Regions from separate parts of the Ureibacillus chungkukjangi genome, predicted to be linked through region 3. Evidence: a T-box and tRNA genes for the amino acid it is inferred to sense, from the RefSeq annotation. Region 3 holds a T-box; the other regions hold tRNA genes.
What was found. A T-box is a leader RNA that pairs with one kind of tRNA and senses whether it is charged. The one in region 3 lies ahead of LG296_RS12600 (valine--tRNA ligase), so its partner is inferred to be a tRNA-Val.
Positions count from the first base shown of each region.

Region 1: it has a tRNA-Val gene. The T-box ahead of LG296_RS12600 (valine--tRNA ligase) is inferred to sense a tRNA for this amino acid. The anticodon was not compared.
Region 2: it has a tRNA-Val gene. The T-box ahead of LG296_RS12600 (valine--tRNA ligase) is inferred to sense a tRNA for this amino acid. The anticodon was not compared.
Region 4: it has a tRNA-Val gene. The T-box ahead of LG296_RS12600 (valine--tRNA ligase) is inferred to sense a tRNA for this amino acid. The anticodon was not compared.

Region 1 is NZ_CP085009.1:2,839,163-2,842,329, forward strand. It holds tRNA gene LG296_RS14065 (tRNA-Glu) at 1-2, opposite strand, end outside; tRNA gene LG296_RS14070 (tRNA-Ser) at 12-102, opposite strand; tRNA gene LG296_RS14075 (tRNA-Asn) at 106-180, opposite strand; tRNA gene LG296_RS14080 (tRNA-Ile) at 192-268, opposite strand; tRNA gene LG296_RS14085 (tRNA-Gly) at 274-347, opposite strand; tRNA gene LG296_RS14090 (tRNA-Phe) at 354-429, opposite strand; tRNA gene LG296_RS14095 (tRNA-Asp) at 452-527, opposite strand; tRNA gene LG296_RS14100 (tRNA-Met) at 531-605, opposite strand; tRNA gene LG296_RS14105 (tRNA-Ser) at 631-723, opposite strand; tRNA gene LG296_RS14110 (tRNA-Ile) at 741-817, opposite strand; tRNA gene LG296_RS14115 (tRNA-Met) at 825-898, opposite strand; tRNA gene LG296_RS14120 (tRNA-Ala) at 921-996, opposite strand; tRNA gene LG296_RS14125 (tRNA-Pro) at 1,024-1,100, opposite strand; tRNA gene LG296_RS14130 (tRNA-Arg) at 1,113-1,189, opposite strand; tRNA gene LG296_RS14135 (tRNA-Leu) at 1,197-1,285, opposite strand; tRNA gene LG296_RS14140 (tRNA-Gly) at 1,291-1,365, opposite strand; tRNA gene LG296_RS14145 (tRNA-Leu) at 1,406-1,490, opposite strand; tRNA gene LG296_RS14150 (tRNA-Lys) at 1,510-1,584, opposite strand; tRNA gene LG296_RS14155 (tRNA-Thr) at 1,592-1,667, opposite strand; tRNA gene LG296_RS14160 (tRNA-Val) at 1,673-1,748, opposite strand; rRNA gene LG296_RS14165 (23S ribosomal RNA) at 1,817-3,167, opposite strand, start outside.
Region 2 is NZ_CP085009.1:266,155-269,321, reverse strand. It holds tRNA gene LG296_RS01290 (tRNA-Gly) at 1-74, opposite strand; tRNA gene LG296_RS01285 (tRNA-Phe) at 81-156, opposite strand; tRNA gene LG296_RS01280 (tRNA-Asp) at 182-257, opposite strand; tRNA gene LG296_RS01275 (tRNA-Met) at 261-335, opposite strand; tRNA gene LG296_RS01270 (tRNA-Ser) at 372-464, opposite strand; tRNA gene LG296_RS01265 (tRNA-Met) at 474-550, opposite strand; tRNA gene LG296_RS01260 (tRNA-Ala) at 570-645, opposite strand; tRNA gene LG296_RS01255 (tRNA-Pro) at 666-742, opposite strand; tRNA gene LG296_RS01250 (tRNA-Arg) at 748-824, opposite strand; tRNA gene LG296_RS01245 (tRNA-Leu) at 835-923, opposite strand; tRNA gene LG296_RS01240 (tRNA-Gly) at 929-1,003, opposite strand; tRNA gene LG296_RS01235 (tRNA-Lys) at 1,050-1,124, opposite strand; tRNA gene LG296_RS01230 (tRNA-Tyr) at 1,132-1,215, opposite strand; tRNA gene LG296_RS01225 (tRNA-Thr) at 1,226-1,298, opposite strand; tRNA gene LG296_RS01220 (tRNA-Val) at 1,306-1,381, opposite strand; rRNA gene rrf (5S ribosomal RNA) at 1,396-1,511, opposite strand; rRNA gene LG296_RS01210 (23S ribosomal RNA) at 1,577-3,167, opposite strand, start outside.
Region 3 is NZ_CP085009.1:2,533,120-2,536,286, forward strand. It holds gene LG296_RS12600 (valine--tRNA ligase) at 1-1,797, opposite strand, end outside; T-box leader at 1,889-2,145, opposite strand; gene LG296_RS12605 (hypothetical protein) at 2,312-3,167, opposite strand, start outside.
Region 4 is NZ_CP085009.1:3,245,824-3,248,990, forward strand. It holds partial or broken gene LG296_RS16075 (PH domain-containing protein) at 9-143, opposite strand; gene LG296_RS16080 (hypothetical protein) at 144-425, opposite strand; tRNA gene LG296_RS16085 (tRNA-Leu) at 625-705, opposite strand; tRNA gene LG296_RS16090 (tRNA-Cys) at 751-824, opposite strand; tRNA gene LG296_RS16095 (tRNA-Gly) at 835-909, opposite strand; tRNA gene LG296_RS16100 (tRNA-Gln) at 914-988, opposite strand; tRNA gene LG296_RS16105 (tRNA-His) at 1,030-1,105, opposite strand; tRNA gene LG296_RS16110 (tRNA-His) at 1,152-1,227, opposite strand; tRNA gene LG296_RS16115 (tRNA-Trp) at 1,254-1,327, opposite strand; tRNA gene LG296_RS16120 (tRNA-Tyr) at 1,338-1,421, opposite strand; tRNA gene LG296_RS16125 (tRNA-Thr) at 1,429-1,504, opposite strand; tRNA gene LG296_RS16130 (tRNA-Phe) at 1,516-1,591, opposite strand; tRNA gene LG296_RS16135 (tRNA-Asp) at 1,615-1,690, opposite strand; tRNA gene LG296_RS16140 (tRNA-Met) at 1,694-1,768, opposite strand; tRNA gene LG296_RS16145 (tRNA-Val) at 1,807-1,882, opposite strand; tRNA gene LG296_RS16150 (tRNA-Glu) at 1,905-1,979, opposite strand; tRNA gene LG296_RS16155 (tRNA-Ser) at 1,995-2,086, opposite strand; tRNA gene LG296_RS16160 (tRNA-Asn) at 2,095-2,169, opposite strand; rRNA gene rrf (5S ribosomal RNA) at 2,185-2,300, opposite strand; rRNA gene LG296_RS16170 (23S ribosomal RNA) at 2,430-3,167, opposite strand, start outside.

The DNA of each region.
Region 1 (3,167 bases), 310 kb from region 3:
CCTAACTGATATGGCGGAGAAGGAGGGATTTGAACCCTCGCGCCGGTTGCCCGACCTACACCCTTAGCAGGGGCGCCTCTTCAGCCACTTGAGTACTTCCCCATATGGCTCCGAAGGTAGGACTCGAACCTACGACCAACCGGTTAACAGCCGGTTGCTCTACCACTGAGCTACTTCGGAATATTCTTGTATGGTGGGCCTAAATGGACTCGAACCATCGACCTCACGCTTATCAGGCGTGCGCTCTAACCAGCTGAGCTATAGGCCCATACTTGGAGCGGGTGATGAGAATCGAACTCACGACATCAGCTTGGAAGGCTGAGGTTTTACCATTAAACTACACCCGCAAAAAATGGTGGGTCAGGACGGAATCGAACCGCCGACACTTAGAGCTTCAATCTAATGCTCTACCAACTGAGCTACTGACCCATCTAACCTAATTTGATTTAAATGGCGGTCCCGACCGGGATCGAACCGGCGATCTCCTGCGTGACAGGCAGGCATGTTAACCGCTACACCACGGGACCATTTGGTTGCGGGGACAGGATTTGAACCTGCGACCTTCGGGTTATGAGCCCGACGAGCTACCACTGCTCCACCCCGCGATAATATTATTTATATTTTAAAAAATGGCGGAGGCAGTAGGATTCGAACCCACGCGCGGTGTAACCCGCCTGTCGGTTTTCAAGACCGATCCCTTCAGCCAGACTTGGGTATGCCTCCGTATATTATATCTCCTATGGTGGACCTTGCAGGACTCGAACCTGCGACCGGACGGTTATGAGCCGTCTGCTCTAACCAACTGAGCTAAAGGTCCTTCAAGATGGCGGCAGAGGGGATCGAACCCCCGACCTCACGGGTATGAACCGTACGCTCTAGCCAGCTGAGCTACGCCGCCAGGATATATATATTTAAAAAATTGGTGGAGCCTAGCGGGATCGAACCGCTGACCTCCTGCGTGCAAGGCAGGCGCTCTCCCAGCTGAGCTAAGGCCCCATAAAAGGAATTTTCATTAGTGTTGCATGGTCGAGAAGACAGGATTCGAACCTGCGACCCCTTGGTCCCAAACCAAGTGCTCTACCAAGCTGAGCTACTTCTCGTATGTATTGTATTGGCGCGCCCGGCAGGAGTCGAACCCACAACCTTCTGATCCGTAGTCAGACGCTCTATCCAATTGAGCTACGGGCGCATAATAATGGTGCCGAGGACCGGAATCGAACCGGTACGGTAGTCACCTACCGCAGGATTTTAAGTCCTGTGCGTCTGCCAGTTCCGCCACCCCGGCACATTTGGAGCGGAAGACGAGGTTCGAACTCGCGACCCCCACCTTGGCAAGGTGGTGTTCTACCACTGAACTACTTCCGCATGTGCATAATAAATATTCTTGTAATCTTTAAAACTTAAATGGTGCGGGTGAAGGGAGTCGAACCCCCACGCCTTGCGGCGCTAGATCCTAAGTCTAGTGCGTCTGCCAATTCCGCCACACCCGCATTTAAGTATAAATAAAACTGGTGAGCCATGAAGGACTTGAACCTTCGACCCTCTGATTAAAAGTCAGATGCTCTACCACTGAGCTAATGGCTCTAAAAAATGGTGCCGGCGAAAGGAGTCGAACCCTCGACCTACTGATTACAAGTCAGTTGCTCTACCAACTGAGCTACACCGGCATTTATGGTGGAGGATGACGGGCTCGAACCGCCGACCCCCTGCTTGTAAGGCAGGTGCTCTCCCAGCTGAGCTAATCCTCCTGGGTAATAATAAATAAAGAACATTGTTCTCTCAAAACTGGATAAAGACATTGATTGCATTCAAGATTTTGGTTAAGTCCTCGATCGATTAGTATTCGTCAGCTCCATGTGTCACCACACTTCCACCTCGAACCTATCTACCTCATCGTCTTTGAGGGATCTTACTTACTTGCGTAATGGGAAATCTCATCTTGAGGGGGGCTTCATGCTTAGATGCTTTCAGCACTTATCCCGTCCACACATAGCTACCCAGCGATGCCTTTGGCAAGACAACTGGTACACCAGCGGTGTGTCCATCCCGGTCCTCTCGTACTAAGGACAGCTCCTCTCAAATTTCCTACGCCCACGACGGATAGGGACCGAACTGTCTCACGACGTTCTGAACCCAGCTCGCGTACCGCTTTAATGGGCGAACAGCCCAACCCTTGGGACCGACTACAGCCCCAGGATGCGATGAGCCGACATCGAGGTGCCAAACCTCCCCGTCGATGTGGACTCTTGGGGGAGATAAGCCTGTTATCCCCGGGGTAGCTTTTATCCGTTGAGCGATGGCCCTTCCATGCGGAACCACCGGATCACTAAGCCCGTCTTTCGACCCTGCTCGACTTGTAGGTCTCGCAGTCAAGCTCCCTTGTGCCTTTACACTCTACGAATGATTTCCAACCATTCTGAGGGAACCTTTGGGCGCCTCCGTTACCTTTTAGGAGGCGACCGCCCCAGTCAAACTGTCCACCTGACACTGTCTCCTGCCCCGCTAAGGGGCATGGGTTAGAATTTCAATACAACCAGGGTAGTATCCCACCGACGCCTCCCTCGAAGCTGGCGCTCCGAGTTCTCTGGCTCCTACCTATCCTGTACAAGTTGTACCAAAATTCAATATCAGGCTACAGTAAAGCTCCACGGGGTCTTTCCGTCCTGTCGCGGGTAACCTGCATCTTCACAGGTACTATAATTTCACCGAGTCTCTCGTTGAGACAGTGCCCAGATCGTTACGCCTTTCGTGCGGGTCGGAACTTACCCGACAAGGAATTTCGCTACCTTAGGACCGTTATAGTTACGGCCGCCGTTTACTGGGGCTTCAATTCAGAGCTTCGCTTGCGCTAACCCCTCCTCTTAACCTTCCAGCACCGGGCAGGCGTCAGCCCCTATACGTCACCTTACGGTTTTGCAGAGACCTGTGTTTTTGCTAAACAGTCGCCTGGGCCTATTCACTGCGGCTCTCATTGCTGAGAGCACCCCTTCTCCCGAAGTTACGGGGTCATTTTGCCGAGTTCCTTAACGAGAGTTCTCTCGCACACCTTAGGATTCTCTCCTCGACTACCTGTGTCGGTTTGCGGTACGGGCACCTCCCGCCTCGCTAGAGGCTTTTCTTGGCAGCGTGAAATCAGATACTTCGCTCATAAGAGCTCCCCATCACAG
Region 2 (3,167 bases), 1.7 Mb from region 3:
TGGAGCGGGTGATGAGAATCGAACTCACGACATCAGCTTGGAAGGCTGAGGTTTTACCATTAAACTACACCCGCAAAAAATGGTGGGTCAGGACGGAATCGAACCGCCGACACTTAGAGCTTCAATCTAATGCTCTACCAACTGAGCTACTGACCCGTTCAACTTAAATTTCATAAAAAAATGGCGGTCCCGACCGGGATCGAACCGGCGATCTCCTGCGTGACAGGCAGGCATGTTAACCGCTACACCACGGGACCATTTGGTTGCGGGGACAGGATTTGAACCTGCGACCTTCGGGTTATGAGCCCGACGAGCTACCACTGCTCCACCCCGCGAAAATATAATTGATTGAATATGTATTAGAATAAAAATGGCGGAGGCAGTAGGATTCGAACCCACGCGCGGTGTAACCCGCCTGTCGGTTTTCAAGACCGATCCCTTCAGCCAGACTTGGGTATGCCTCCGAGTTTATATGGTGGCGGCAGAGGGGATCGAACCCCCGACCTCACGGGTATGAACCGTACGCTCTAGCCAGCTGAGCTACGCCGCCATTGAAAAATTATAAGTTTTGGTGGAGCCTAGCGGGATCGAACCGCTGACCTCCTGCGTGCAAGGCAGGCGCTCTCCCAGCTGAGCTAAGGCCCCATTAATAAAGTTAAAGTTAATGGTCGAGAAGACAGGATTCGAACCTGCGACCCCTTGGTCCCAAACCAAGTGCTCTACCAAGCTGAGCTACTTCTCGTTATATGGCGCGCCCGGCAGGAGTCGAACCCACAACCTTCTGATCCGTAGTCAGACGCTCTATCCAATTGAGCTACGGGCGCATATATGAAATGGTGCCGAGGACCGGAATCGAACCGGTACGGTAGTCACCTACCGCAGGATTTTAAGTCCTGTGCGTCTGCCAGTTCCGCCACCCCGGCACATTTGGAGCGGAAGACGAGGTTCGAACTCGCGACCCCCACCTTGGCAAGGTGGTGTTCTACCACTGAACTACTTCCGCATGTGCATATATATTAAGTATTTAATTTCATAGTTTAATAAAAAACTGGTGAGCCATGAAGGACTTGAACCTTCGACCCTCTGATTAAAAGTCAGATGCTCTACCACTGAGCTAATGGCTCTTGCAAATGGTGGAGGGGGACGGATTCGAACCGCCGAACCCGAAGGAGCGGATTTACAGTCCGCCGCGTTTAGCCACTTCGCTACCCCTCCATTTAAACGATGCCGGCGAAAGGAGTCGAACCCTCGACCTACTGATTACAAGTCAGTTGCTCTACCAACTGAGCTACACCGGCATATTTATGGTGGAGGATGACGGGCTCGAACCGCCGACCCCCTGCTTGTAAGGCAGGTGCTCTCCCAGCTGAGCTAATCCTCCACATTAAGAAACAAGCGAAGCGACGTCCTACTCTCACAGGGGGAAGCCCCCAACTACCATCGGCGCTAAAGAGCTTAACTTCCGTGTTCGGTATGGGAACGGGTGTGACCTCTTTGCCATCATCACTTCACTTATTTAGTTGAAAAGAAACTTGTTCTCTCAAAACTGGATAAAGACATTGATTGCATTCAAGATTTGGTTAAGTCCTCGATCGATTAGTATTCGTCAGCTCCATGTGTCACCACACTTCCACCTCGAACCTATCTACCTCATCGTCTTTGAGGGATCTTACTTACTTGCGTAATGGGAAATCTCATCTTGAGGGGGGCTTCATGCTTAGATGCTTTCAGCACTTATCCCGTCCACACATAGCTACCCAGCGATGCCTTTGGCAAGACAACTGGTACACCAGCGGTGTGTCCATCCCGGTCCTCTCGTACTAAGGACAGCTCCTCTCAAATTTCCTACGCCCACGACGGATAGGGACCGAACTGTCTCACGACGTTCTGAACCCAGCTCGCGTACCGCTTTAATGGGCGAACAGCCCAACCCTTGGGACCGACTACAGCCCCAGGATGCGATGAGCCGACATCGAGGTGCCAAACCTCCCCGTCGATGTGGACTCTTGGGGGAGATAAGCCTGTTATCCCCGGGGTAGCTTTTATCCGTTGAGCGATGGCCCTTCCATGCGGAACCACCGGATCACTAAGCCCGTCTTTCGACCCTGCTCGACTTGTAGGTCTCGCAGTCAAGCTCCCTTGTGCCTTTACACTCTACGAATGATTTCCAACCATTCTGAGGGAACCTTTGGGCGCCTCCGTTACCTTTTAGGAGGCGACCGCCCCAGTCAAACTGTCCACCTGACACTGTCTCCTGCCCCGCTAAGGGGCATGGGTTAGAATTTCAATACAACCAGGGTAGTATCCCACCGACGCCTCCCTCGAAGCTGGCGCTCCGAGTTCTCTGGCTCCTACCTATCCTGTACAAGTTGTACCAAAATTCAATATCAGGCTACAGTAAAGCTCCACGGGGTCTTTCCGTCCTGTCGCGGGTAACCTGCATCTTCACAGGTACTATAATTTCACCGAGTCTCTCGTTGAGACAGTGCCCAGATCGTTACGCCTTTCGTGCGGGTCGGAACTTACCCGACAAGGAATTTCGCTACCTTAGGACCGTTATAGTTACGGCCGCCGTTTACTGGGGCTTCAATTCAGAGCTTCGCTTGCGCTAACCCCTCCTCTTAACCTTCCAGCACCGGGCAGGCGTCAGCCCCTATACGTCACCTTACGGTTTTGCAGAGACCTGTGTTTTTGCTAAACAGTCGCCTGGGCCTATTCACTGCGGCTCTCATTGCTGAGAGCACCCCTTCTCCCGAAGTTACGGGGTCATTTTGCCGAGTTCCTTAACGAGAGTTCTCTCGCACACCTTAGGATTCTCTCCTCGACTACCTGTGTCGGTTTGCGGTACGGGCACCTCCCGCCTCGCTAGAGGCTTTTCTTGGCAGCGTGAAATCAGATACTTCGCTCATAAGAGCTCCCCATCACAGCTCAACGTTACAGGAAGCGGATTTGCCTACTTCCACGCCTTACTGCTTGGGCGTACTCAACCAACGGTACGCTTATCTTATCCTACTGCGTCCCCCCATTACTCAAACGGCGGGGAGGTGGTACAGGAATATCAACCTGTTGTCCATCGTCTACGCCTATCGGCCTCGACTTAGGTCCCGACTAACCCTGAGCGGACGAGCCTTCCTCAGGAAACCTTAGTCATACGGTGGATGGGATTC
Region 3 (3,167 bases):
TTCTTCATAAGTCATACCTTCCATGTTCATAAGGGCAAAACGTGATGCATTCCAGATTTTGTTGGCAAAGTTCCAAACAGATTCAACTTTTTCAGTTGTATAACGTAAATCTTGACCAGGTGATGAGCCTGTTGCTAAGAAGTAGCGCAGTGCATCTGCACCATATTGGTCGATTACATCCATTGGGTCAACACCATTCCCAAGAGATTTACTCATTTTACGTCCTTCACCATCACGTACTAAACCATGAATTAATACATCTTTAAATGGACGTTCACCTGTGAACTCTTTTCCTTGGAAAATCATGCGAGATACCCAGAAGAAGATAATATCATAGCCTGTTACCAATGTGCTTGTTGGATAGTAGCGTTTGAATTCTTCATTTTCAAGATCAGGCCAGCCCATTGTTGAAAACGGCCATAATGCAGAAGAGAACCAAGTATCTAATACGTCTTCATCTTGTGTCCAATTGCTTACGTCTGTTGGTGCGTCTTTCCCTACATAGATTTCACCAGTTTCGTTATGATACCAAGCCGGAATTTGGTGACCCCACCATAGCTGGCGAGAAATACACCAGTCATGGATATTTTCCATCCAACGGTTATACGTATTTTCGAAACGATTTGGTACGAAGTTTACTTTTTCGTCTTCTTGTTTTTGCATATTTAACGCTTCTTCTGCAAGTGGTCCCATTTTAACAAACCATTGGGCTGAAAGATATGGCTCTACTACAGCGCCAGAACGCTCTGAGTGACCAACTTGGTGAACATGAGGCTCAATCTCAACTAAAACGCCTGCTTCCTGTAAATCGGCAACAATTTGTTTACGACATTCGAAGCGGTCCATGCCTGAGTATTTACCAGCAAGCTCATTCATCGTTCCGTCTTCGTTCATAACAAGAATACGTTCTAGATTATGGCGGTTACCAACCTCAAAGTCGTTCGGATCATGTGCTGGTGTCATTTTCACAACGCCAGTTCCAAATTCCATATCAACATAAGTATCAGCAACAATTGGAATTTCACGACCAACGATTGGAAGAATTACTGTTTTGCCGATTAAATGCTTATAGCGTTCGTCTTCTGGGTGTACAGCTACGCCAGAATCCCCTAACATTGTCTCAGGGCGAGTTGTTGCTACACGTAATTTACCAGAACCATCTGCTAATGGATATTCCATATGATAGAAGGCACCTTCTACTTCTTTATGAATTACTTCAATGTCAGACAACGCTGTTTTTGCTGCTGGATCCCAGTTAATAATGCGTTCTCCACGGTAAATTAAAGCTTTTTCATATAATTTAACGAATACTTCCTTAACCGCATCAGATAAGCCCTCGTCTAAAGTAAAGCGCTCACGTGAATAGTCTAATGCTAAACCAAGCTTTGCCCATTGTGAACGGATATGGCTTGCATACTCTTCCTTCCATTCCCATGTTTTTTCAAGGAATTTTTCACGGCCAAGATCATATCTCGTAATACCATCTGCTCGTAGTTTTTCTTCTACCTTTGCTTGTGTAGCAATCCCGGCATGGTCCATACCTGGTAACCAAAGAGCGTCATACCCCTGCATGCGCTTCATGCGAATTAAGATATCTTGTAAAGTCGTATCCCAAGCATGGCCTAAGTGTAATTTACCTGTAACGTTTGGAGGCGGAATTACGATGGAATATGGCTGCTTCCCGCTTTCTGGTTGTGCTTCGAAAAATTTGCCTTGTAACCACCATTCATAACGTCCAGTTTCAATACTTTGTGGATCATATTTTGTTGGCATCGATAAGTTTTGTTGTTCTGTCATATTGACTCCTCCTTATAAATTTTATTAATGTAATAACAGCTCATTTTTAGGGGAAATTTCTTACCAAATAAAAAAACTCCTTTCGCCCTAATAAAAGGACGAAGGAGTTTTGAATTCGCGGTACCACCTTTAGTTCCGAGTTAGTTTCATTCATATAGATTAAAAACGATTTTCCACCAGGCTCGGCTCTCAATTAGCTAACGGGTTTTACCCGGCATTTTGCTACTACTATTTCACAAAAGCTGCTCCAAGGCTACCTTCAAATGATTGCTAGCAGAAACTTTTCAGCTACCGTTTCCTCTCTATAGCAAGCAAGAACATTTTACTCTTCCTTTTCAACGCATCTCACATTATTCACTTGTACTTCCCTTATGTCTCCCTATATAGGGTTCTTATAAACGAAGTATGACTGTTCTTAATGTATAATATACCACCAACAGTTTTCAAGTGACAACAATTTTAATAAAAGGAAGAAATTTTTTTAAAAACAAGCATTGTTTTTGAGTTCAGATAGTTATTCACGATAAGCTTTATTAGAAACATTTAGTAAAGTATATGACTCTGAAAGGTCATTATAAAAATCATCCGCATCTGTCGGGAAATATTGGTTTTTAGCCTCTACAACCTTTTCCTTTTCATCATTCTCTGCTTGTGGTTCTTCAATTTTTTTCTTATCAATATCTTCTATAACCGAACCATCACTTACTTCAACACTTGGCTTAACCTTCAAGCTCGGACTTTCATCAGCCTTTGGCACTTCAATATTGTCAATCGCTCCAGCTGGTGGTTGTCCATCAGCTACTGATGCTTCTTCAGGGAAAATTCCATCAGCTCCACCAAAGCGAATTTCTTCCGTAATCGGTGATTGTTCTTTAGGTAGAAAATCTTCATAGGAAGGCGCAACTTCAATTAAAGGCACTTCAGGCTGTTCAAACACTGGAGGCTCCGGTATTACTTCAGTGATTGGTGCAACCTCTTGAATTACTGGCTTTTCTGGTAATGGAACTTGTTGAAGATCAATAGGAGCCTGTTGGTCAAATTGAAATAGTCCACCTTCTACAGATTCGTCAAATTGACAATCGACATCCCATTTAAACGTACAATTTGAACCATCATAAACAAAAGAGGAAACATCATTAACACAAACCTGTGGTGTGCACTCAAAAGCAACCTTATCGCGAGGTAAATCTACCTCCAAAGGTAAAGCATATTCAAAATAACCATTATTACCTTCAAATTCTAGCTCCTCGATTAACGTCCCATCGCAAGAATCCGGAATTTCAGCTGGATTAAAACGAGCAATCGCAGCAATATGATAGATACCAACTAATCGTACAGAGTCTTCCGTGTCAATTTGCTGCCAAATTGGT
Region 4 (3,167 bases), 710 kb from region 3:
AATGCTTATTACTTCGAAATATTCTCTGCCAATACACGTTGAACATCATATACATTACCCGTTTTATTGAACGTCTTCTCAATCGGTAACTCACTGCCGGATATCCAAATTTTTAATTCAGCATCTAAATCAAATGTTCCTGCCTAAAATATATATTCATAGTTTTTTACTCTCGTTATTCTCCGATGATAAAACACTTCAACCGCCAAATCACACGCTATGTCCTGCGTGTATTCTTTCATCCGTATATGTACAAATTCTATCGTAGCTGCCTCATGTTTTTTAAGTTTATTACTGCTGCTTTCTGAAGGAGCAAATACCGATACCCTTTGTTGCATTTTCGAAATTATTATATTTAACTGTTCTTCATTTATTCCTAGATATTCAGTTAAGTCTAGTTTAGTTATATATTTCTTATTCCACATTTGCATGTCCTCCCTTTCAAGGAGTAGCCATCCCCTCTTAATTATTAAAAAGAAGATATTCCCTTGATGTATTGCAGCACATTAGTGATTAGCTTAATTGTACAGTTACGGATAAGAAAGCTTGCTTATCCGTTATAAAAAAGGATTGCGTGCCCAGTTTAAACTGAGCTCACAATCCTTTATAAAAGACTATTTAGGATACCGAAGGTGGGACTCGAACCCACACGCCTCGCGGCACCGCATTTTGAGTGCGGCGTGTCTGCCATTCCACCACTTCGGCATATTAAAATATAAAAAAAATCGGTTATCCCGATCAAGAATTTTTTGGAGGCGGCAACCGGATTTGAACCGGTGATAAAGGTGTTGCAGACCTGTGCCTTACCACTTGGCTATGCCGCCATTATATTTTTGGAGCGGAAGACGGGGTTCGAACCCGCGACCCCCACCTTGGCAAGGTGGTGTTCTACCGCTGAACTACTTCCGCAAAATGGCTGGGGTACCAGGATTCGAACCTGGGCATGACGGAATCAAAATCCGTTGCCTTACCGCTTGGCTATACCCCAAAAATATTAAGAAGAATGTAATTTTTGGTTTAAAATTAAAATGGGGCGACTGATGGGAATCGAACCCACGAATGCCTGAACCACAATCAGGTGCGTTAACCACTTCGCCACAACCGCCATAATAATATATTATATGTTTTTATATTGAATTTATTCTAAAAAATGGGGCGACTGATGGGAATCGAACCCACGAATGCCTGAACCACAATCAGGTGCGTTAACCACTTCGCCACAACCGCCATAATCACTATATTCATTTAAAAATTGGCAGGGGCAGTAGGAATCGAACCCACACTGACGGTTTTGGAGACCGTAGTTCTACCTTTAAACTATGCCCCTATAAAAGGAATGGTGGAGGGGGACGGATTCGAACCGCCGAACCCTAAGGAGCGGATTTACAGTCCGCCGCGTTTAGCCACTTCGCTACCCCTCCAGATAAATGGTGCCGGCGAAAGGAGTCGAACCCTCGACCTACTGATTACAAGTCAGTTGCTCTACCAACTGAGCTACACCGGCATTTATCTATATGGTGGGTCAGGACGGAATCGAACCGCCGACACTTAGAGCTTCAATCTAATGCTCTACCAACTGAGCTACTGACCCATATAAATTACTTTTCATAAAAATGGCGGTCCCGACCGGGATCGAACCGGCGATCTCCTGCGTGACAGGCAGGCATGTTAACCGCTACACCACGGGACCATTTGGTTGCGGGGACAGGATTTGAACCTGCGACCTTCGGGTTATGAGCCCGACGAGCTACCACTGCTCCACCCCGCGATAATAAAATTCTTTTTCTAATGTACCATAATTTAATATGGTGGAGGATGACGGGCTCGAACCGCCGACCCCCTGCTTGTAAGGCAGGTGCTCTCCCAGCTGAGCTAATCCTCCAACTGGATATTTAAAATTCAAATGGTGACCCGTACGGGATTCGAACCCGTGTTACCGCCGTGAAAGGGCGGTGTCTTAACCACTTGACCAACGGGCCAATAAAATAATTGTCTGGCGGAGAGTAAGGGATTTGAACCCTTGAGACAGTGTTAACCGCCTACACGATTTCCAATCGTGCTCCTTCGGCCGCTCGGACAACTCTCCAAGAAGCATGGCTCCGAAGGTAGGACTCGAACCTACGACCAACCGGTTAACAGCCGGTTGCTCTACCACTGAGCTACTTCGGAATATTTTTTATTTAAGCCTAGCGACGTCCTACTCTCACAGGGGGAAGCCCCCAACTACCATCGGCGCTAAAGAGCTTAACTTCCGTGTTCGGTATGGGAACGGGTGTGACCTCTTTGCCATCATCACTAGACTTAAAACGAAAGACAAGATTTATTATAACTCATTTCGAAAGTAAAGTCAATACTATTTTTAGTATTTTTCCTTCGATTTCCTTATTCTTTCAAAACTGGATAAACTAGACATTAAATGCATTCAAGATTTGGTTAAGTCCTCGATCGATTAGTATTCGTCAGCTCCATGTGTCACCACACTTCCACCTCGAACCTATCTACCTCATCGTCTTTGAGGGATCTTACTTACTTGCGTAATGGGAAATCTCATCTTGAGGGGGGCTTCATGCTTAGATGCTTTCAGCACTTATCCCGTCCACACATAGCTACCCAGCGATGCCTTTGGCAAGACAACTGGTACACCAGCGGTGTGTCCATCCCGGTCCTCTCGTACTAAGGACAGCTCCTCTCAAATTTCCTACGCCCACGACGGATAGGGACCGAACTGTCTCACGACGTTCTGAACCCAGCTCGCGTACCGCTTTAATGGGCGAACAGCCCAACCCTTGGGACCGACTACAGCCCCAGGATGCGATGAGCCGACATCGAGGTGCCAAACCTCCCCGTCGATGTGGACTCTTGGGGGAGATAAGCCTGTTATCCCCGGGGTAGCTTTTATCCGTTGAGCGATGGCCCTTCCATGCGGAACCACCGGATCACTAAGCCCGTCTTTCGACCCTGCTCGACTTGTAGGTCTCGCAGTCAAGCTCCCTTGTGCCTTTACACTCTACGAATGATTTCCAACCATTCTGAGGGAACCTTTGGGCGCCTCCGTTACCTTTTAGGAGGCGACCGCCCCAGTCAAACTGTCCACCTGACACTGTCTCCTGCCCCGCTAAGGGGCATGGGTTAGAATTTCAATACAACCAGGGTAGTATCCCACCGAC